DNA from 3 places in the Corallincola luteus genome. Region 1 is predicted to be linked to each of the others. Evidence: predicted binding sites of a transcription regulator. Region 1 holds the regulator's gene; each other region holds the start of a gene.
What was found. The regulator sigma-54, encoded in region 1, starts transcription at its own class of promoters, with help from an activator protein. The targets are predictions, from matches to a motif close to GTTGGCACGNNNNTNGNNT.
Positions count from the first base shown of each region.

Region 2: the regulator sigma-54 is predicted to act here: its motif matches at 3,128-3,146, upstream of nifB (nitrogenase cofactor biosynthesis protein NifB).
Region 3: the regulator sigma-54 is predicted to act here: its motif matches at 2,156-2,174, upstream of EZV61_RS02400 (choice-of-anchor L family PEP-CTERM protein).

Region 1 covers NZ_SJXE01000003.1:67,716-75,311, reverse strand. Annotated here, with positions in the region: gene mlaF (phospholipid ABC transporter ATP-binding protein MlaF) at 1-91, opposite strand, end outside; gene EZV61_RS08395 (calcium/sodium antiporter) at 314-1,282, shown strand; gene kdsC (3-deoxy-manno-octulosonate-8-phosphatase KdsC) at 1,324-1,881, shown strand; gene lptC (LPS export ABC transporter periplasmic protein LptC) at 1,878-2,444, shown strand; gene lptA (lipopolysaccharide transport periplasmic protein LptA) at 2,428-2,958, shown strand; gene lptB (LPS export ABC transporter ATP-binding protein) at 2,962-3,687, shown strand; gene EZV61_RS08370 (RNA polymerase factor sigma-54) at 3,777-5,273, shown strand; gene hpf (ribosome hibernation promoting factor) at 5,305-5,592, shown strand; gene ptsN (PTS IIA-like nitrogen regulatory protein PtsN) at 5,601-6,050, shown strand; gene rapZ (RNase adapter RapZ) at 6,047-6,919, shown strand; gene EZV61_RS08350 (HPr family phosphocarrier protein) at 6,925-7,203, shown strand; gene mgtE (magnesium transporter) at 7,300-7,596, shown strand, end outside.
Region 2 covers NZ_SJXE01000007.1:113,757-121,352, forward strand. Annotated here, with positions in the region: gene nifL (nitrogen fixation negative regulator NifL) at 1-1,471, shown strand, start outside; gene nifA (nif-specific transcriptional activator NifA) at 1,474-3,042, shown strand; gene nifB (nitrogenase cofactor biosynthesis protein NifB) at 3,217-4,524, shown strand; gene EZV61_RS13935 (4Fe-4S dicluster domain-containing protein) at 4,524-4,805, shown strand; gene EZV61_RS13940 (nitrogen fixation protein NifQ) at 4,802-5,464, shown strand; gene modA (molybdate ABC transporter substrate-binding protein) at 5,507-6,232, shown strand; gene modB (molybdate ABC transporter permease subunit) at 6,229-6,915, shown strand; gene modC (molybdenum ABC transporter ATP-binding protein) at 6,906-7,596, shown strand, end outside.
Region 3 covers NZ_SJXE01000001.1:553,994-561,589, forward strand. Annotated here, with positions in the region: gene narQ (nitrate/nitrite two-component system sensor histidine kinase NarQ) at 1-762, opposite strand, end outside; molybdenum cofactor riboswitch at 867-1,014, shown strand; gene moaA (GTP 3',8-cyclase MoaA) at 1,002-1,982, shown strand; gene EZV61_RS02400 (choice-of-anchor L family PEP-CTERM protein) at 2,341-3,177, shown strand; gene EZV61_RS02405 (periplasmic nitrate reductase, NapE protein) at 3,548-3,727, shown strand; gene napF (ferredoxin-type protein NapF) at 3,732-4,238, shown strand; gene EZV61_RS02415 (chaperone NapD) at 4,231-4,536, shown strand; gene napA (nitrate reductase catalytic subunit NapA) at 4,533-7,028, shown strand; gene EZV61_RS02425 (nitrate reductase cytochrome c-type subunit) at 7,040-7,504, shown strand; gene EZV61_RS02430 (cytochrome c3 family protein) at 7,512-7,596, shown strand, end outside.

The sequences.
Region 1 (7,596 bases):
GGGGAATGGTCAAATTCAGATCTTTATAGATAAATCTCTGGCCACGACGAAATGTAAGATTGCGTATATCAACAACGTTTTCAGTTGCCATGCTCCATAACCTCTACCGACTCTCGGGGCCAGTTGGCCGCATTGTCCCTTTAGCGGGCCGCTGATTGTATCCTTTTTACGTCTCGCGACCAAATCGAAAACTATTCAAAAAACTGTTTCTGATTATTGCTATGTTCGACATATCATTAAAAAAATGTCACTCTCTGCCACCAAAATGGCGCTTTCCTTGCATCTTTTATCAACGGTCAAAGATTAAAACCTTATGCTAATTCCGGCTCTCATTGTCATAGTTTCCCTCATAGTGCTGGTTTGGAGCGCAGACAAATTTGTCTATGGCGCAGCCGGGCTGGCTCGAAACCTTGGAATATCCCCCCTTGTCATTGGCTTAACTGTTGTCGCTTTCGGCTCTTCTGCGCCAGAAATGCTCGTGGCGGCATCCGCCTCCCTGAATGGCAACCCAGACACGGCGGTGGGTAACGCATTAGGTTCCAACATTACTAATATAGCCATGGTATTGGGAATTACCGCCTTAGTACGCCCGTTGAAAGTATCCTCTGCCACTCTCAAACGTGAGTTTCCGCTCTTGCTGCTAATCACATTTGGTGTCAGTGCGATGTTTCTCGATCTCAACCTCAGCATCATTGATGGTTGTTTGTTAGTTGCCGGTCTGATTGCATTTACTGGTTTGATGATGCGTATATCGATGCAGGAAGCCAAGGCTGGAGATCCCCTGATTACGGAGGCTGAAGCAGAGATCCCAAGCGATCTTCCCACAGCCAAAGCCATCTTGTGGCTGGCCATTGGACTTCTACTGTTATTAGGCAGCAGTGAGCTACTCGTCACAAACGCGGTTGAACTGGCCCACTATTTTGGTGTCAGTGATCTAGTCATTGGCTTAACGATCATCGCCATTGGCACCAGTTTGCCGGAGTTAGCCGCCAGTGTGGCCGGCGCCCTGCGAAATGAAGGCGATTTGGCATTGGGTAATATTATCGGTTCAAACATCTTCAATTTGTTTGCTGTACTTGCCATGCCAGCGCTATTGGCGCCAGGTAAAATAGACGAGCAAGCCTTGTATCGCGATATACCGATAATGATTGGGTTAACGGTGTTGCTGTTCATTTTTTGTTATGGCTGGCGTGGTAAACGGATATTGGCCAAATGGGAAGGCGGCCTATTAGCGGCCTGCTTTATCGGTTACCAGATCATTTTATTCAGTAACTTACGCTAAGCTTGGCTATAGCGCACTAAAGAAGCATGTTGAGAGAAGTGATGACAGAAACCGTTCAGACACTTTATGGCCATGTTAAAGCCGACATCTTGGCAAAAGCAGCGCGAATTCGACTACTGATTTGCGATGTTGACGGCGTGTTCTCCGATGGCCGAATTTATCTTGGCAACGATGGCGAAGAACTGAAAGCTTTCCACACTCGAGATGGGTATGGCATTAAAGCCCTGCAATCCTCAGACGTCGCGGTTGCCGTCATCACAGGTAGACAATCGAATATCGTTGAACAGCGCATGACCGCTTTGGGTGTTGCTCATATTTTCCAAGGCCAAGATAACAAAGTGCAAGCATTCTCCAGCCTTCTTACCACGACCAACTTAACGCCAGAGCAGTGCGCTTATATTGGCGATGATCTGGTTGATGCCCCAGTGATGCAACAGGTCGGACTCGCCATCAGCGTGCAAGATGCTCACCCCATGCTCCATCGCTTTAGCCACTATCAAACCGTGATCCCGGGTGGGCGAGGAGCAGTGAGAGAGGTGTGCGATCTAATTTTGCAAGCACAAGACAAATTAGAGACAAGCCAAGGTTTGAGCATATGAACCGGGTTATTCTTTTTACCGTCATACTGTTTGGGGCTGCCATCGGGCTCTACTACTATCAGAGTTTGCTAAAGTCCGAGATCGATATTAATGCGGAGAATCAGGGACAACAGCGGCCTGACTATACGGCCAAAACACTGCGCAGCAGGATTTACAACCAAGAGGGTCAGCTAGAGAATCAAATCTGGGCCAGCAACATGAAGTATTACAATGGTTCGATGACTCTCACGCAATTTGATGCGCCCAAGTTAGTCGTCTACCCAAGCGGTAAGCGTTCTGGTTGGACCTTAAACGCAAGCCATGGTGAATTAGAGCAAAACAACCTACTGCGTTTATCAGAAGATGTTGTGATCACCATGCTAACAGCACAGAATCAAACCAATACCTTACTGACAGATTATGTTGACATAGACCTGACAACCAATGATGTCAGCAGTGATCAACCAGTCACAGTAAAAGGGCCTGGCTACCGACTCGATGGAGTTGGATTAAAGGGCAACGTCGAACAAGAGCACATCGAAGTGCTAAATGATGTAAAAGCGACCTATGAACCTGAAAAATAGATTCACCTTCAGCTTAGTCGGCTTATTGCTGACCACATCGGCTTCCCTAAGCGCCGTTGAAAGTGACTTTCATAAAGAAGTCCGCGTGGATGCAAAACGCCAAAGTATCGATATTCAAAAAGGCATTATCTCCTTCTTTGACGACGTCACGGTAAATCAAGGCACATTACAGATCTTTGCCGACACTTTGCAGGTTGAGCAATCCGCAGGCGCAGGAAAAGAGGTGCTCATCGCTGTCGGTAAACCAGCGAAGTTCAGTCAGGTCTTGGAAAATGGTCAAAAAATGCATGCCGAAGCTGCAGAGATCCGTTACCGATTAGCAGATAACACTATCCAATTAACTGGCGCAGCGGTACTGACGCAGCAAGACAGCGTAGTGAAAGGCGAAACTATTCATTACGATATCGCCAAACAAAAAATGGTCGCAGAAAGTGGCACAGATAAAGATGATCGCGTGACAACCATTTTTCTCCCCGAACAGCTGCAACAACAGCTCGGCGAAAGTAAGGAATAAACCATGGCGACATTGAAAGCCAGTCAATTAGCCAAGAGCTACAAAGATAGACAAGTAGTTAAGAATGTCTCTTTAGCGCTGAATGATGGCCAAATAGTTGGCTTATTGGGACCGAATGGGGCAGGTAAAACAACCACCTTCTATATGGTGGTTGGACTGGTACCCAACGATAAAGGGCGCATCACGATTGACGATGAAGATGTGACCCTTTCACCCATGCATATCAGAGCGCGCAAGGGGATCGGTTACCTGCCACAGGAGTCCTCCATTTTTCGTAAGCTCAGTGTCGCTGACAACATCATGGCAGTACTGCAAACCCGTCCAGAGTTAAGCCGGTTACAGCGCACGGAAACCTTGGAACATCTGCTAGAAGAGTTTAGCATCACTCACATCAGAGATAGCTTAGGTATGTCACTGTCAGGTGGTGAACGCCGCCGAGTAGAGATTGCCAGAGCGCTGGCTGTGGAGCCTAGGTTCGTGCTGTTGGATGAGCCTTTCGCTGGCGTAGACCCTATCTCAGTCACGGATATAAAAAAGATTATTCAACACCTAAGAGACCGTGGTCTCGGTGTATTGATCACTGATCATAACGTGCGAGAAACACTCGATGTGTGCGAATATGCTTATATCGTTAGCCACGGAGAGTTAATCGCCGAAGGAAAACCGGAACAAGTGTTAGCCGACCAAAAGGTACGAGACGTATATCTCGGGGAACAATTCCGGCTATAGTGTAAGTAACCAGCGTTGATACATCGGGCTCTTTTGAGTGCCGATTAACGATGACAGCAACAGCATTATTTTAAATGTCACGGAAGTAGATGAAACCGTCATTACAGTTACGTTTAGGTCAGCAACTCACCATGACGCCGCAATTGCAGCAAGCAATCCGGCTATTGCAATTGTCGACGCTCGACCTTCAGCAAGAGATCCAAGAAGCGCTGGATAATAATCCGCTACTCGAGCAAAACGAAGCGGAAGAAACCAGTGAGCAACTTAATGGTGAAAGCCATACCGCGACAGACAAGCTGGAACAAACCACGGCTAATGCTGAAAATAATCAGTCGGAAGAGCGCGAAGATGCAGCCATGGAAACATCTGAGGCGCTCAACCAACAACAAATCAATGAAGAACTGCCTACCGATACAACCTGGGATGACCACCTTTCAGCAGCGCCCGTTTCAGGTTCCTCGTTCAGTGATGACGCCGACTTTACCTATCAAGGCGAAACCACAGAGTCGTTGCAAGATCATCTGGAATGGCAGATGCAATTAACCCCGTTCACAGATGTCGACAGAGCCATTGCGACATCGATAATCGATGGGATTGATGAATCGGGTTACCTGACGGTCACCGCCGACGATATTCTTACTTCTTTAGGGCAGGAAGATATCGAACTTGATGAAGTAGAAGCGGTCATTAAGCGAGTACAACTGTTCGACCCCATTGGCGTAGGTGCCCGCACATTGCAGGAGTGTCTGCTGGTACAACTCAATCAGTTTGCCAAAGAGACACCTTGGCTAAAAGAGTGCCGCCAGGTTATTGGCCAGTATATTGACCTGCTAGCCAGCCGGGATTATCGCCAATTGATGCGCAAGACCAAACTGAAAGAAGACCAGCTACGTGAAGTTCTGCGGGTGATCCAATCGTTGAATCCGCGCCCCGGCAGCGCAGTGATCAGCGGTGATGAGCAATATGTGATCCCAGATGTGTCGGTAATGAAAAAAGCTGGACGTTGGGTGGTTGAGCTAAACCCTGACTCGGTACCCAAGCTGAAAGTGAATCAGCAATACGCAGCGATGAGCCGGACGGTAAAGAACACCACTGACAGTCAATATATACGCTCTCATCTGCAGGAAGCGAAGTGGTTCATCAAAAGTTTGGAAAGTCGTAACGACACCCTACTCAAGGTCGCCAACTGTATCGTACAGTTCCAACGCGACTTCTTTGAGTACGGCGATGAAGCGATGAAGCCAATGGTACTCAATGATATTGCCTTAGCGGTTGATATGCACGAGTCCACCATCTCTCGGGTAACCACGCAAAAATATATGCATACCCCACGGGGTATTTTCGAACTCAAGTATTTCTTCTCCAGTCATGTCAGTACTGAAAGTGGCGGAGAATGTTCTTCAACGGCAATTAGAGCGTTAATCAAGAAACTTGTGGCGGCAGAAATCCCTAATAAGCCTTTGTCAGATAGCAAGATTGCTGACCTACTGGCAGATCAGGGAATTCAGGTAGCGCGGAGAACCATTGCGAAGTATCGGGAATCCTTGTCTATTCCACCGTCAAATCAGCGAAAAAGCCTGCTATAGCAGGCAATAAAACTAAATAAGGATGAGGTCTATGCAAATCAATCTTACCGGCCATCATGTAGAAGTAACAGACTCTCTGCGAGAGTATGTCGACGGAAAATTTAGTAAATTAGAGCGCCACTTTGACCACATCAACAATGTCCACGTGATCCTCAATGTTGAGAAATTAACCCAAAAAGCCGAAGCCACACTGCACCTAAATGGTGGAGAGATCTTTGCGAATGCAGAGCATCGTGATATGTATGCAGCTATCGACTCGTTGATCGATAAACTCGATCGGCAAGTAATAAAACACAAAGAAAAGCTAAACGCTCACTAGAGATGTCTATGGATATATCATCCATACTTAGCCTGGACTGCACCCGAAGTGCAGTCCATGGTTCAAGTAAGAAACGAATATTAGAAATGGCCAGTGAATTGGCAGCCAAGCACTTGCCAGAACATGGCCACAAAGCCATTTTCGAAAGTATTCTAGAACGTGAAAAGAAAGGCAGTACCGGTATAGGTAACGGCATTGCCATTCCCCACGGTAGGATCACTAACGCCAATAAAGCAGTCGCCGTGTTATTGCAGTGCGATGAGCCTATCGCCTTTGATGCAATTGATAACAAACCGGTGGATCTGATTTTCGCCCTCTTGGTTCCAGAACAGAGTTGTCAGGAACATCTGAAGACCTTGTCGGCTATCGCCGCCAAATTGTCAGATAAACAAGTCCTCAAACAGCTCCGCTGTGCCGCTAACGATCAACAATTATACGAAATCATCACCGATTCATGACCAGCACTGACGTGGCCGCAAAACCCAAACTAACGATTGTCAGTGGCCGCTCAGGCTCAGGCAAAAGTGTTGCGCTTCGCGTATTGGAGGATTTAGGTCACTACTGTGTCGACAACCTCCCGGTAGCCATGCTACCGACACTGGTTGCTCAAGTAAGTGGGCACTATAGCGATATCGCCGTCAGCATTGACGTCAGAAACCTGCCCGAAGACCCACATACGCTGGAAACAATTCTCGACCTTTTATGTCAGCAATGCCGCTGTACGGTTCTGTTTATGGATGCGCAGCAGAGTGCATTGATCCAGCGCTTTAGCGAAACTCGACGGCTCCACCCACTCTCCAAGCATGGTGTATCTCTGGAGCAAGCGATTGAAGCAGAGCAGCGTTTACTTGAACCGCTTATCTCCCGTGCCGATCTTCAGATAGACAGCTCTCAGCTGTCGATACATCAACTCAGCGATCTGGTGCGAGAACGGTTACTAGGCAATGCTGATCGCCATCTGGTTTTAGTATTTGAGTCCTTTGGCTTTAAATACGGTATTCCGCAAGACGCTGATTATGTGTTTGATGCACGATTCTTACCCAACCCCCATTGGGAACCAGAACTACGCCCCATGACCGGATTAGACGCCCCAGTTGAGCAGTTTTTTAGCCGCCAACCGATCGTGGCCAAATTCATCTGGCAGATAAACAACTTACTCAATACCTGGTTGCCACATCTGGAACTGAACAATCGAAGCTATGTAACCGTCGCTATCGGTTGCACCGGTGGACAACACCGCTCTGTGTTCATTGCCGAAACATTGGCAAAGCAGTTCAAAGAGTTACGTAACGAAATTCAGATCCGTCACCGAGAACTAGGTCATTAGTCTTTATGACACAACGCATTGAAAAGAAACTACTGATAAAAAACAAACTGGGTTTGCATGCCCGTGCAGCAACCAAGTTAGTCATGCTGGTCAACAAATTTGATGCCGAAGTGATGATTGAGCATCAAGGAAAATCCGCTTCCGCCGCCAGTGTCATGGGACTGCTGATGATGGAAACCTGTATGGGGCAAGAGATCCAGGTCGTTGCCGAAGGGGATGAAGCACAGCAGGCATTGGATGCTGTTGAGTCCCTGATCAATGACAGATTCGACGAAAACGAATAATCCTCACCTGTTAAAGAAAAATTCTCTCTATTTTTCTGGTTGTTACGATACAATTCCGCTATCGAACTTTTTTAATCGATTGGAGGGCTTAAGGCGATGGCTGAAACTTTAGAGCAAGACCTTACCCAACAAAAATTAAAAGAGGTAAAAAGTGCCCTAGATAGCGGCATGTTTATCCATGTTCGCCGCATTTTGCAGGAGATGGATCCTTCTGATGTCGCCCTTCTATTTGAGTCTACCCCTACTAAGGGCCGTGCAGTCCTATGGCAGCTGGTCGACCCTGATCTGCATGGCGAGATCCTTGAAGAGCTATCGGAAGATGTAAAAGACAGCATCATCCGCTTAATGGATCCAGAACTGGTTGCCGCAGCGACAGAGGGGATGGATACCGAT
Region 2 (7,596 bases), on a different contig from region 1:
AACCGTAGAACAGGCGCCGATGGCGATTTCCATCACCGATACGGATGCCAATATTCTCTACGTAAACCCCTGGTTTTGTCAGACCACTGGCTATGGGTTGCAGGAGATTAAAGGTGAAAACCATTCCATCCTGAGTTACCGCACAACCCCTGCAGAGGTTTATCAAGGGTTGTGGAATCAATTAAAGAAAGGGCGAAGCTGGCAGGGACGGTTAATTAATCGGCGCAAAAATGGTGAACGCTATTTGGCCGATGTGATCGTAACGCCCTTGACCGATGGTGAAGGTGAAACGACCCACTTTCTGGGGATCCACCGGGATGTCACCGAAACCCACGAATTGACCACCAAGCTGATCAATCAAAAAACCTTGGTTGAGGCTGTGCTCAATGCCGCGCCAGTGGCCATTGCCCTACTTGATGAAAACCAACAGGTTGTGCTCGATAACTTAAGTTACAAAGCGTTGGCAGCAGATTTTCAACAAGAGCCGGCGAAACAGATCATCGCCAAATTGAAAGAGGAACTGGGTGAAAATGCCACCGAGCAGCTGCGCACACGGCGCTTTGTTGAAGGACACAGTCTGAGCCTGGAGTTAAAGCAGTCTCGGGGCGAGCGCTGGTTCTACTGCAAGTTGTCGGGGTTCTCTGCGGCAGACAGTGGCGTGGATGATTACTTTGCGCCCACCGCCAGCGATTATCTGGTGTTGACCATCAGCGAACACACCAAAGAGAAGCGGCATCAGGAGCAGCAACGGGTGTCGGAACTGCAGAGGATGACGGCTGAGTCGGAAATGATGCATGTAATGCAGGAGACGTTACATGCTGCTATCCACCAGATGCAGGGGCCGATCAATATGATTGAGGCGGCAGTCACCGTACTTACCGGCCGTTCCGGTAAATGTCCGGGGTTAGAAGCGATGGAGATGGCGCTTAAATCTGGCGCCGATGCCGTTGACCAGCTGCGTGATGCATTGCCGGATAGACCACAAGAGGCGCAACAGCCGGTAAATATTAATCAGCTGGTACATGATGTGGCGGCGTTGAGTACCCAGCGACTGTTAAAAACTTCGATTCCGATGCAGCTCAAGCTGACCGCTACGCTGCCTTCAATTAATGGCCAACCGAGCCGGTTACGTGTGGCGATTAAGCAGCTGCTGGACAATGCCATCGACGCTATCGAGTTTGGTAAGCCGCAAAGCCGGGAGATCGAAATCCAAACCTATATGGACGATGAGTCCGTGGTGGTGCTGATTGATGATAGTGGTCCCGGTGTGCCACAAGCTAACAAAATCAAAGCGTTTCAACCCTTTTATAGTACCAAACCTGTTGCTTCAAACGGCGCCCGTGGCGTGGGTTTGAGCATAGTACAACAGGTGATGAATGAGCATTGTGGCTCCACGTTACTGCAGCGCAGTCCTTTAGGGGGCTGCCGAGCCGTTATCAGTTTACCGCGACGTGAAAGAGACAGGAGTTAGCCATGGATACGCTTTTAACTCGACCGGAAAAAATTGCGGAAAAGCACCTTTCTGCGCTGTACAAAGTTAGCAGCCTGTTAGGCAATAGCCTCGACTATACGCAGACGGTAAGTCAGGTATTGCAGGTGCTTCATGATGACGCGCTGTTAAGCCATGGCATGTTGGCGTTACTGGACAGCGAAAGGGAAATGCTGGTGATCGACGCTTTGCATTCACCGGAACAAGACGCCAATCAACAGACTGGCACAGTGCGATATCGCGCTGGTGAAGGGATCATTGGTAGTGTGGTGAGTCAGGGGCAACCGATTGTGCTGGCCAGGGTATCTGATGATCTGCGATTTGCCGATAAGCTAGCACTGTATGCGCTTGATAAACCGTTTATTGCTGTGCCGTTGAAGCAGCGTGACGGCACGGTACATGGGGTATTAGCCGCGCAGCCAGAACTCGCCAGTACCGAATTGTTGGAGCATTTCACACGACTGGTAGAGATGATCGCCACGCTGATCGGTAAAAATGTGCTATTGGCAAAAAATGTCGCCGAGCAGAATGACAACCTGGTCGCTGAGCGTGATCGTTTGCGGCGCAAAGTGCGCGGCAATTACAGCTTCGACAATATGGTTGGCCATACCCGTTCAATGCGCAAGATATTTGAGCAGGTGCGCCTGGTATCGAAATGGGACAGTACCGTATTGGTGCGGGGTGAGTCAGGCACAGGTAAGGAGTTGATCGCTAATGCCATTCATTATAACTCGCCACGAGCAAACGGGCCTTTCGTTAAGTTGAACTGCGCTGCACTGCCAGACAACCTGTTGGAATCGGAACTGTTTGGTCATGAGAAGGGGGCGTTTACCGGGGCGGTAAAGCAGCGTAAAGGTCGATTTGAGATGGCCGATGGCGGCACCCTGTTTCTTGATGAAGTGGGGGAGATATCAGCAGCGTTTCAGGCCAAGCTTTTGCGGATCCTGCAGGAGGGAGAATTTGAACGGGTTGGCGGTACGCAAACGTTAAAGGTTGACGTGCGTATTGTTGCGGCAACTAACCGTAATCTTGAAGATGAGGTGCGTGCGGAACGGTTCCGGGAAGATCTTTATTATCGACTCAACGTGATGCCTATCTACCCGCCACCGCTACGGGAGCGTATTGAAGATCTGCCGGAGTTGACCAAGTTTCTGATTGAAAAACTGTCCAAGGTACAAAACCGTGAGCTGTCGGTGACCGATGGCGCGATCCGAACCATGATGGGATATCACTGGCCAGGTAATGTCCGTGAGCTGGAAAATATGCTGGAGCGGGCGTCCATCATGAGTGAAGAGGGCAGTATCGATCAGGATTTGATCATGCTTGGCGGCGTTGATGCGCCGATGAAACTCTCTTCTTCTGCGCCTAACTTGACTGCCACTTTAGCGAAAACGGACCTGGAAGATCCTGAAATAGATGAACGTGAGCGGGTGGTTGCTGCATTGGAGCAGGCGGGTTGGGTGCAAGCGAAAGCCGCACGCCTGCTGGATATGACTCCAAGACAGATCGCTTACCGAATACAAACGATGAATATCAGAATGCGACAACTCTAATGTCAGGTACCTCACAAATGTGATGTTTGTGAGGTACATCACTCTCGACTCCTTTCTTAACTTATTGAAAAATAACTATTAACGTGTTGGCGGGTCCTTTGCATTAGCTTATGTAAGTGAATTGACTGAAACGGATGGGTGACCTAGTCACCAGGATGTATGTGGAGGACTCAGATGGGCGAGCTGCTAGCAACTCAACAAGCTAAGATTGAAACGCACCCTTGTTATTCAAAACAGGCACACCAGTACGCGCGTATTCACCTCCCGGTAGCGCCCGCCTGTAACATTCAATGTAACTACTGTAATCGTAAGTTTGATTGCAGTAATGAGTCTCGTCCGGGCGTTGTCTCAAAACTGATGTCACCAGCGGAAGCGGTGGCTCGCTATCAAAAAGTGAAGATGCGGATCCCAGAAACCCGTGTCGTTGGGATCGCTGGGCCTGGTGATCCGTTGGCTAATCCAAAGTCGACCATAGCTACCTTGAAAGCGGTGGCAGCGCTACAACATGAGCTGCACCTGTGTGTCTCAACCAATGGCTTAAATCTGCTTGATCACGTTGATGACCTAAAGGCGGTGGGTGTAGACCACCTAACCATCACTATTAACTGTATCGACGCTGATATCGGCAGCAAGATCTATCCTTGGGTCTATTTTAACCATAAACGTTTACGTGGTCGTGTTGCGGCACAAACGCTGATTGACCGTCAGCTGGCTGGTTTAAAGGCGGCGGCGGACCTCGGCATGTTGGTGAAGATCAACACCGTACTGATCCCGGGGATCAATGATCATCACGTTGCGGCAGTCGCGCAAGAGGTGAAACGCCTAGGCGCTATGTTGCATAACGTTATGCCGCTGATCGCAGAAGCGGAACACGGTACTTACTTTGGTTTAATGGGGCAGCGAAGCCCGACTGAATCTGAGATTGCCGCGGCTCGTGAAGCGGCGGGGCAGTCGATGGAGCAGATGAGCCATTGTCAGCAGTGCCGCGCTGATGCCGTAGGTAAGCTGGGGCAAGATTGTCATGCGGACCTTGATGATGACGGGTCTAGCGCGTGTGGCACTAGCGCTTTGCCGGCGGCAGAGCGATATATTGCCGTGGCCAGCCAGAGCGGCGTGCTGATTGATCAGCATTTCGGCCATGCTACGCATTTTCAAGTCTATCAACTGACTCAGGCGGGCATCGTCAGGCAGCCAGATCGCGATGTCGATCAATACTGTTTGGGTAGCACCGAGTGTGATGATGAATCCCTTAACCAACAGCAGCGTATGTCCACTTTGATCAGTAGCCTTGAGGGGTGTGATCAGGTGTTGTGCTCCCGTATTGGAATGGGGCCTTGGCAATCTTTAGAGCAGCATGGTGTCGCCCCATCTACCGATTATGCAATGCAGGCTATTGATGAGGTGTTGGCAATTGAATGGCAACGGTTCTGTGAAAATTCAACACAGGGGACGGTGAGCAGTGAGATAGGGGAGGTGTGCTAATGGCTTTCGAAATCACTGCAAGTTGTATCGGCTGCAATGCGTGTAAGCTGGTTTGCCCACAAAAAGCGATAACGGTAGGGCCTAAGCAGTACTCAATTTTACCGCATCGTTGTAATGAGTGTGTCGGGCACCACGCTGATCCGCAATGCGCCAGTATCTGTCCGGTCGAAACGGCCATCGTTAATGCTGAGGGACGAGCGCTGAATCCGCCCGGTAGCCTAACTGGGTTGCCCGATGAACGTAAAGTCGTCGCCTTGTCAAAAAGGAGAGCGCGCTTATGACCGCCAATACGATAGCTTTCTCATTCTCTTGGGGTAGCCTGCTTTCCCAACACCACCAAGCGCAGGTAAAAGACGATAAGAATTGGGCGTGGGCACAAGCTAATGCCTGGTCGCAAGCGAACCGCGATTTTATCAATCAAATTATTAAGGCGCAGCTAACGGGAAAGAGTGGTCTACCGTACGGCTTAGGTATGGCGATGGCTGCTTATCGGGACGTATTAAGAACCCAAGTCGATAAGCGCCTATTGGCGTTAGACCAAAGGTGGCGAGAAAACGAATGGCCTATGCTGCGGGCGCGGTCTGAGCTGCTTAATTCGTTGCACAATTCGCGCCTAGAAGAGCGGAATCAGTTGGCTCAATTACTGCTGGCACATGCCGATGAAGCGATCCCTGGTGCGGAGGTGATCGCCTTGGTTGTGGCTAGCGCTTGTCTTGATAAGGCGCATCTATGGCGAGCATTAGGAATGACTAGCCGAGAACAGCTACGTTATTTGCTAGAGCATAACTTCCCGCAATTGGCAGCAAATAACACCGAAGATATGCGTTGGAAGAAGTACTTCTACCGTTGTCTATGCCAGGGGGAAGGAGATTATGTGTGTCGCGCGCCTAGCTGTGGCGAATGTCAAAGCTATAACGAGTGCTTCGGACCCGAATTGTAATGGCGTAATTTTTCTCTGTGTTGGTTATTTCAGGGGGCGTAGATGCGCATATTGTTGATATTTTTGTGGTTAATTAATGGCTCCGTTGTTGCTGAAACCATCGTTATTCGGATCGCCGTGGCTGCCAACTTTAATGCCACCTTGCAGCAAGTTGTGGCTAATTATGAAACTGAAACCGGAACTAAGATAGAGATCAGTGTTGCCTCCAGTGGTGTGCTCTATCAACAGATCGTCCACGGTGCACCTTTCGACCTCTTTTTGTCTGCCGATACAGTACGACCTGCCGCTTTATATGAGCAGCAACTTGCCTTGGGCAAGCCATTCACCTACGTACGTGGCGCTTTGGCGTTCTGGTGCCCAACGTGCGAAAGACTGAGCTTGGATACCGTTGCCAGTTGGCGCGCGCGGGTGGCAATGGCAAACCCCAATACAGCCCCTTATGGTGCTGCAGCTGCAGAAGTTGTGCGACATCTGCACTGGTCGTCAACGATACCTCCCGCCGTTGGCAATAGTGTCTCTCAAGCCTATCAATTTATCGCTACAGGTAATGTCGCTGGCGGTTTCGTTGCTTATTCACAGGTGATTGATCAGCCGAGTCAGGCGATAAAGCTACCTGTTGAGTGGTACACGCCAATTGTGCAACAAGGAGTGGTATTAAAGCGCAGTCAATATCCTGAGCAGACCAATGCATTTGTTAATTATCTACTAAGTCAGGGACAGCGAGAGGTGCTAAAAATGGGCTATTTGGCTACGGACGTTGTGCTATGAGCGCGGCGGACTGGCAAGCGGTCATATTAACCCTTAAGCTGGCATTACTGACGACGGTGACCTTGATGCTAATCGGCCCTATGTTGGCCTGGTGGCTGGCGCGCAAACGTTCATTTATCGCCAGTTGTGTTGAGGCGGTAGTGGCCTTGCCACTGGTGTTGCCGCCGACCGTATTAGGTTTCTATCTGTTATGGGCATTTTCGCCGGTTAACGGTTTCGGTGCGCTGTGGTTGCAGTGGTTTGGCAGCCCGTTGGTGTTCAGTTTTACTGGCTTATGGTTCGCTTCCATCATCTATTCGCTGCCCTTTGTAGTACAGCCACTACAGGCGGCGTTCAGCAATTTAGGTAAGGACTATTTAGAAGCGGCGGCCACCATGGGGATGGGTGGGACAGAGCGATTTTTTCGTATTGTTGTACCCCTGACTCTGCCCAGTTTTGTGATTGCGGGCGTGCTGGGTTTTGCCCATACCGTGGGTGAGTTTGGTGTGGTGTTGATGATTGGCGGCAATATTGCGGGTGAAACCCGCGTGTTATCGATCGCGCTGTTCGATCATGTCGAGATGTTGGATTTTAATGCCGCTCATCGTTTGGCTGGGCTATTGCTGATATTTAGTATCGCCGTATTGGTACTGGTATATGGCTTGATGAAACGGCGTCAGCAGAGGTTATTACCATGCAGTTGAATATGGCGGTAAGTCTGCAACGTGGTGACTGGCATAGTGCTTATCACCTTAATACTGAACTGTCGGGTATTACTGGGCTGGTGGGCGCGTCAGGGGCAGGGAAAACGACCTTACTGCGGCTGCTTGCTGGATTAGAGTCAACAGCGAAAGGTTGCATCTCCCTCGCTGATAGGGTGTTGCTTAGTGCCGAAGAGCAGTTAGCGAGTGAACAGCGTCACATCGGCTTTGTGTTTCAGGACAGTCGTCTGTTTCCTCATCTAACGGTCGGCGGTAATCTGCAGTTGGCAGCTAAACGGGGCAGCCTAACCCCAGAGCAAGAGTTTGATCTGCTTGGTGAGTTGGGAATACTGAATTGGACAGACAAATACCCACGGCAACTTTCAGGAGGGCAGCAGCAGCGGGTTGCTCTTGCCCGTGGCCTGTTGCAAACACCTAAGTTACTGTTACTCGATGAACCTATGTCTGCGCTCGATGTGGCAACCCGTCGTCAGCTATTACCTTTACTTCGCCGCATCGCCTGTGAGTGGTCTTTGCCGATGCTGTATGTCAGCCATTCCACTGAAGAGATCTGCGCCGCTTGTGATCAAGTGGTGATGATCGACCACGGCAAGGTGGTAGCGAAAGGGGATCCACTCGTACTGTTTTCTACGCCAGAATATAGTCGTTACCTTGATAAGCAGC
Region 3 (7,596 bases), on a different contig from region 1:
TAGCTTTTCAGTTTTCTCTGCCACTTTCTGGTTTAGGTCTTCGTACAGCTTGGCCAGGTCTGCGGCCATGTCGTTAAAGGCATCAGACAGCAAACCGAGCTCGTCGGCTTTGCCTGTTTTCACTTTCACAGAGAAATCGCCACGCTTCACTTGATAGGCGGCATGAAGCAGTAACTTAAGCGGCTGTACCACCTGATTGCTGACGAAGCGTATGGCAAAGACGGCCGTGGCAAGCAGTACCAGCAAGCAGATCGCTTCAAATAGCACCAACATAGCCACTTTGTCTTCTAGGTGGCTTTGCAGTAGAAACACCAGTTTGTCGATACGGTCGACAAAGCTTTTTACTTCTGCCAGATAAAGCGGCCGCTTTGCCGGGTCAGTGAGATGTGCTTTAAGCACTTGCCACTCATCAAGGATCGCTTGGTATTTACGTTTTAGTGGCGGTGGTGTATTGCGGTCTAATAGTTTGGCTAAGGCGGGTTCATGCAGAGAGTGTTCAAATGCCACTATTTTGGCTTGGATCTCTGCTTCTGGCGCTTTGGTTTCGATACTGTAGGCCATGCGGTAGTTTTGCATCCGCAATGAACCAGAGACATTAATCGCACGGGCGTCAGAGTGGCTTTGTAACAGGGTAAGTATCGACACCGAGATAGCGAGTGCGGCCATTACTACCATCAGTGTCATGGTGCGGCTGATCACCCGAGTCAGTGAATGTTTCGGAACAGATGGTTGTGTTTCAATGTCTTGCAGTGTTTTGGTCATCCAATTACCTGATACAAATCAACATAGGTTTCGAATTTAGTTCAAATTACCACTTAGGGGTGATTGTTCCTAATCGGTGTTTATGAGGTAGACTTGAATATGCACAACTGTGCAGACACCGAGCCCTCTCGCCCTAAGTTTTCTGCTGTGGCTGAGTAATAAGGAGTGGGGGCCGTGGCAATTTCGCCACCAGGGTTGCCGTAGAAATGCGTCAGCCTCCCATGCTTGGAAAGGTGCCCATGACTCAACTTGAAGATGGTTTCGGCCGTCAATTTTACTATTTGCGCCTATCGATAACAGATGTGTGTAACTTTCGTTGCACCTACTGTTTGCCTGATGGCTATCGCCCTAACGGGCGGAACTACTTTATTACTCAAGCAGAAGTGGCGCGTATTACCCGCGCATTCGCCGCGTTGGGAACGCAAAAGGTGCGTATTACTGGTGGCGAGCCGACCATGCGTAAAGATTTTACTGAGTTGTTGCGCACGGTGGCAGATACGCCAGGGATAACCAAAGTGGCACTGACGACAAACGGATATCGTTTAGCAAAGCATGCGCAAGAGTGGCGTGATGCCGGCCTGACCCATCTGAATGTCAGCGTCGATAGTCTTGATCCGAAGATGTTTCATCAAATCACCGGAGAGAACCTGTTTCATGAGGTGATGGCCGGGGTTGATGCGGCGCTTGATGCCGGGTTTGAGCAGGTCAAACTGAACAGCGTGTTGCTTAAGGGCTTAAACGGCAAAGAGCTGGATCAGTTTCTAGACTGGATAAAGACCCGCCCAGTGGAGATGCGGTTTATTGAATTGATGCAAACGGGTGAAATGGATCAGTTTTTTGAACGGCACCACATGAGCGGAGAGCAGATCAAGCAGCGGATGTTGCAGCAAGGCTGGCAATCGGTTTTGCGAGAAAAAGACGCCGGACCCGCCGAACGTTTTTGGCACCCTGATTATGCGGGCAAATTGGGTTTGATCATGCCTTACAGTAAAGACTTCTGTGCAGGCTGCAATCGATTGCGGGTGTCTGCGCAAGGCAAGCTTCATTTGTGTCTGTTCGGAGAAGGCGGCGTAGAGTTGCGTGACCTCTTAGCCGCAGATGAGCAACAGGGCGAGTTAATCGCTAGATTACAATCTGCCTTACAGACCAAGCGTGAAACTCACTATTTGCATCAAGGAGATGCAGGCAGTACCCCTCATTTGGCTTCAATAGGCGGTTGAAGCTTGACTCCTACCATTATTCTATTTTTGGTCTAATTCATTGAATATTGGTGCTTTCAAATAGCATGGCAGAGTAATAAACCCTGCTGTTAAAGTGTCTGCAAATTTTACGTTAAAATATATTTTAGTTATAAATAATACTTAAAAGTTATTTAAATACATGTGATTGTGATTTTGGCTTGTTTATTGCTTCAGGATGGTGTCATTCCAACTGCTGGGTAAGTGGGGTTGGATTAATGCGCTCTTTTTGAGCATAAGAAATTGTTTATTATCTAATTTTAGTTATGTCATCAGTATCAAATGGAATGATTTTTCAGCCGCTGTCAGTGGCTATTTTTAGTTTTTATAGGGAAATATGATGAAGAAAATGAATACCTTTACGCAATCTCTGATTGGTGCATCGTTACTGTCGATATTCGCGGGTTCGGCTTCTGCCATGGTTATCACTGATTTTGATAGTGCTGATAACATGGCTCAGTCTTTGGCTGGTGATGGCGTTGTTATTTCTAACGCTTCCTATACGGGGGCCAATAGTGCTTCAGGTTACTTCACCGATGGTTTAGCGTCAGGCTTGGGCTTTGATTCTGGTATCGTATTGACGACAGGTGCTGCGAATTCTGTTAACGGAACGACCAACACCTCTGATGCAACCAGTGTGTCAAACGGTACTGCTGGCGATGCTTTTTTGTCAACTCTAAGTGGTCAGCAGACCTATGATGCGGCCCTGCTGTCGTTTGATTTTACCAGCGATAAAGATTCTGCATTTTTTAACTATGCCTTCGGTTCTGAAGAGTACAGCGAATTTGTTGATTCATATAACGATGTTTTTGCATTTATTTTTGAATCAGAAAACATTGCTGTTATTCCTAACACTGATATTCCGGTGAGTATCAATACCATCAATGATGAAGACAATTCTAATTACTACAACAGTAATGAAGCTGGTGAATTTGCATTTGAATACGATGGCTTTACTAACATGCTGACCGCTAGCATTAGTGGTTTGGTGATCGGTGAAACCTATCGCATCACATTGGCTATTGCTGATGCGGGTGATTCAGCGCTGGATTCGGGTGTATTCATCCAGGCTGCTAGCTTTTCTGATCAGCCTGTTGACGTGCCAGAGCCTGCGCCACTGTTCTTACTGGGATCAGGGTTGCTGATGATGCTTAGTCGCAGACTACGTAAGTCATAAGCTTAATCTACTCGCAAAAGTTAACAGCTTGATATGCGAACAGAGCGCTTTCGTTTTGTTGAAAAACTAAGGTAAGCGCTCTACTTCTTCTAATTCGTTCCCTGTTTTGCATTTTTACTCTGAGACATCCTTGGCGCTATGGCAATCTGTGACAAGTCGCTATCCCTCCTGTTTGGTCTAAGCTTTCTTTAGAAAACTGTTATCTATCGCCCATTTTTTCAACAATGATGGATGCTAGGTGGCTGATTTTGATGAGGATCATAGAATGCTGATGTGGTGCTTCTTTGTCCAATCATTTATCTCTTTAGGGATAGCGGCAAATAATCTGATAGCGGTTACTCTTAATAGAGATTAACAAGCGGGAGCATTTGTGACTGAGTCTCAGAATATGACAGAGCAACCATCGCCAGAGCAGCAAAAACGCTGGGAGTGGCGCATGTTCCTTTTCCTTACTGTGGTGTTGGCGCCAGCCATTACTGTGGGTTTGGTTACCGCCTATGGCTTCGCTATCTGGTTTTCACAACTGTTGATGGGCCCTCCTGGATCGTAAGTAGATGACCACGGTTAACTTGGCCCGGCGTGCATTGTTCCGTCAGCCGGAACGCCTTTCTCAACCTTTGCGTCCACCATGGGGACAGGCGGAGCATCTATTCACAGATCTGTGTACCCGTTGTAGTGACTGTTTAGATGCGTGTCCCACAGGTCTGATTAAAATCGGTAGCGGTGGTTTTCCTGAAGTCGATTTTTCTGCTGCTGAATGTACGTTTTGTGGTGATTGCGTTGATGCATGTCAGACCGACGCACTGAGCAGACAAGAGGATCAACAGGCGTGGGATTATCGGGCAGAAGTGCAAGAAGATAGCTGCTTATCTTTACAAGGTATTTTTTGTCGAAGCTGCAGCGATCCATGCGACTCGCGAGCGATTACGTTTCGTTTGCACGTTGGTGGCAAGGCGCAGCCAGAGATTGATTTGCAGGCGTGTACTGGGTGTGGTGCTTGTGTTGCCCCCTGTCCTGCGTCGGCGATAGTGATTAAACCAGAGGATGCTCTAAATGAGTGAGCCAGATATTGTGCATATCTCCAGTTTGGTGGTGCATTTTAAGCCTGAATTCTTAACCCCGATTTCGGCGGCGTTAACCAATATTCATGGCTTAGAGATCCAAGGCCACAACGATACCGGAAAAATGGTGGTGACCCTCGAAACAGCAACAGAGCATCCGGTACTAGATGCCATACGAGACATCAATGAACTGCCAGGCGTGTTAAATACCAGCTTGGTGTTTCACCAGATAGATGATGCCAGTGCGCAGGAAGAGAGCTTACCTGTCACGGTTAATGTGGGAGAAGAAGCGCTATGAAAGTGACACGTCGATCGTTTATTAAGGCCAATGCTGCAGCTACTGCGGCGGCTGTGGCAGGCATTACCTTACCTGTGAGTGCGAGTAATCTGATCACTGCCTCAGACCAAACTAAATTGAAATGGTCAAAAGCGGCTTGCCGTTTTTGCGGTACTGGTTGCAGTGTCAATGTTGCCACTAAGGGCGGTAAGGTCGTGGCCACCCATGGTGATATTAAATCACCTGTAAACAAGGGGTTGAACTGCGTTAAGGGTTACTTCCTGTCAAAAATCCTCTATGGCAAGGATCGGTTAACGCAGCCGTTGTTGCGAAAGAAAAATGGCAAATATGATAAGCAGGGTGAGTTTACACCGGTGAGCTGGGACGAAGCGTTTGACGTCATGGCTGACAAGTTTAAGCAAACTTTGAAAGAGAAAGGCCCTGAAGGCGTGGGTATGTTTGGCTCAGGTCAATGGACAGTGATGGAAGGCTATGCCGCCGTCAAACTGATGAAGGCGGGTTTCCGCTCTAATAACATTGAACCCAACGCGCGCCATTGTATGGCGTCGGCAGTCGCAGGTTTTATGCGTACGTTCGGTATCGATGAGCCAATGGGCTGCTATGACGATATCGAAGCTGCCGATGCATTTGTGCTGTGGGGTTCAAACATGGCTGAGATGCACCCGATTTTGTGGACACGTCTCACCGATCGCCGACTCAGCGCACCTCATGTCAAAGTGGCAGTGCTGTCCACCTTCGAACACCGCAGTTTTGAACTGGCCGATATACCGGTGGTATTCACGCCACAAACTGATTTGGCGATGCTAAATTATATCGCTAACTACATCATTCAGAACGACAAAGTGAACTGGGACTTTGTTGATAAGCATACCAATTTTCATATGGGGAACGATGATATTGGTTATGGCTTGCGAGACGAACACCCACTGCAGAAAAAGGCTAAAAACGCCGGAAAAGCGGGTGGTTCAAGCAAGATATCTTTTGAAGAGTACGCCAAGTTTGTCAGTACATACGACGCGGCCTACGTGTCTAAACTTTCTGGTGTACCAGAAGCCAGTTTAGAGAAGCTGGCGAAACTGTATGCTGATCCCAAAACAAAAGTAACATCGTTTTGGACCATGGGTTTCAACCAACATACTCGTGGGGTTTGGTGTAACAACCTGATTTATAACATTCACCTGCTAACTGGAAAGATATCGACACCGGGGAATAGTCCATTTTCACTGACCGGTCAGCCGTCGGCTTGTGGTACTGCACGTGAAGTGGGTACGTTTAGCCATCGCTTACCTGCCGATATGCTCGTGGCCAATCCTAAGCATCGCGCGACCGCGGAGAATATTTGGAAGTTGCCAAGTGGCTTGATCCCTGCCAAGCCGGGATTACACGCGGTAGCTCAAAGCCGAGCGCTGAAAGACAGCAAGATTAATGCTTACTGGATCCAAGTGAACAATAACTTGCAAGCCGCCGCCAATATGAACGAAGAAACCTATCCGGCTTATCGTAATCCGGATAATTTCATCGTTGTGTCTGACGCTTATCCAACGGTGACAGCCGAAGCCGCAGACCTGATATTACCGAGTGCGATGTGGGTTGAGAAAGAGGGTGCCTATGGTAACGCGGAACGTAGAACTCAGACTTGGTATCAGTTGACCGATGCGCCCGGCGAGGCGCGCTCTGATACATGGCAGTTGATGGAGTTTTCCAAGCGTTTCACCACCGATGAGGTTTGGCCTGCAGATCTGCTTGCCGCTAATCCAGAGTTTAAAGGCAAAACCCTTTATGAGGTGCTGTACCGAAACGGCAATGTAGATAAATTCCCGCTGGAACAGATCAGCGATGAGTATCAAAACCAAGAATCCAAACATTTTGGTTTTTATGTGCAAAAAGGCTTGTTCGAAGAATACGCGACGTTTGGTCGCGGTCATGCGCACGATTTGGCCGACTACGAGGTTTACCATCAAGAGCGAGGCCTGCGTTGGCCAGTGGTTGATGGCAAAGAGACGCTCTGGCGTTTTCGGGAAGGCTCTGATCCTTACGTGAAGCCGGGTAAAGGTTTTGAGTTTTACGGTAAGCCGGATGGCCGCGCGATCATTTTTGCGCTGCCATACGAGCCAGCGGCTGAATCTCCCGATAAAGAATACCCATTATGGCTATCGACCGGACGCGTGCTAGAGCATTGGCATTCCGGGTCTATGACGCAGCGGGTGCCCGAACTGCATAAAGCGGTCCCTAATGCGCTTTGTTACATGCATCCAGACGATGCTCTGGCGCTTGGGGTGCGTCGCGGTGAGGAAGTGAAGGTGACTTCTCGTCGTGGCGAGATCAGAACTCGGGTAGAGACGAGAGGCCGAAATAAGCCACCTAAAGGGCTGGTATATGTACCTTGGTTTGATGCCACGCAGCTGATTAACAAAGTGACATTGGATGCCACTGACCCCATCTCGAAACAGACTGACTTTAAAAAGTGCGCTGTTCGTGTAGAAAAAGCATAGGAGAGAGGATCATGAGAGTTTTAATCGCAACTTTTGGCCTGCTCTCCATGCTGATTGCAGGTGCCGTGGTCGCCAAAGTGGAAGTGGCTACCCTCAGGGGAAGCACTGAACTCACTGAACAGGGTAAGCCACCCATGATGGCGCCAGTGGTCAACGAAGATGTGAAGTTACAGCGGGCGTATCCAATGCAGCCGCCTATCATTCCACATAAGATTGATGGCTATCAGGTTGATTTGAATAGTAATAAATGTCTTAGCTGTCATTCGAGAAAGAGAACCGCTGAAAGTCAGGCGCCGATGGTGAGTGTGACCCACTTTATGGATCGGGACGGGAACTTTCTTGCGGATGTTTCTCCGCGCCGTTATTTCTGTCAGCAGTGCCACGTCACTCAGGATAAGGTTAAGCCTTTGATTGAAAATGAGTTCAAGGATGTGGATTTGGTGCTGAAAGAGAAAAGCGCCGAACAGGTGAAATGAGGCCACTATGAAGAAGTTTATTATTAAATGCTGGCGGGTCGTGGCCCGCCCCAGTGTTCATTACAGTCTTGGCTTTCTCACTGTTGGTGGCT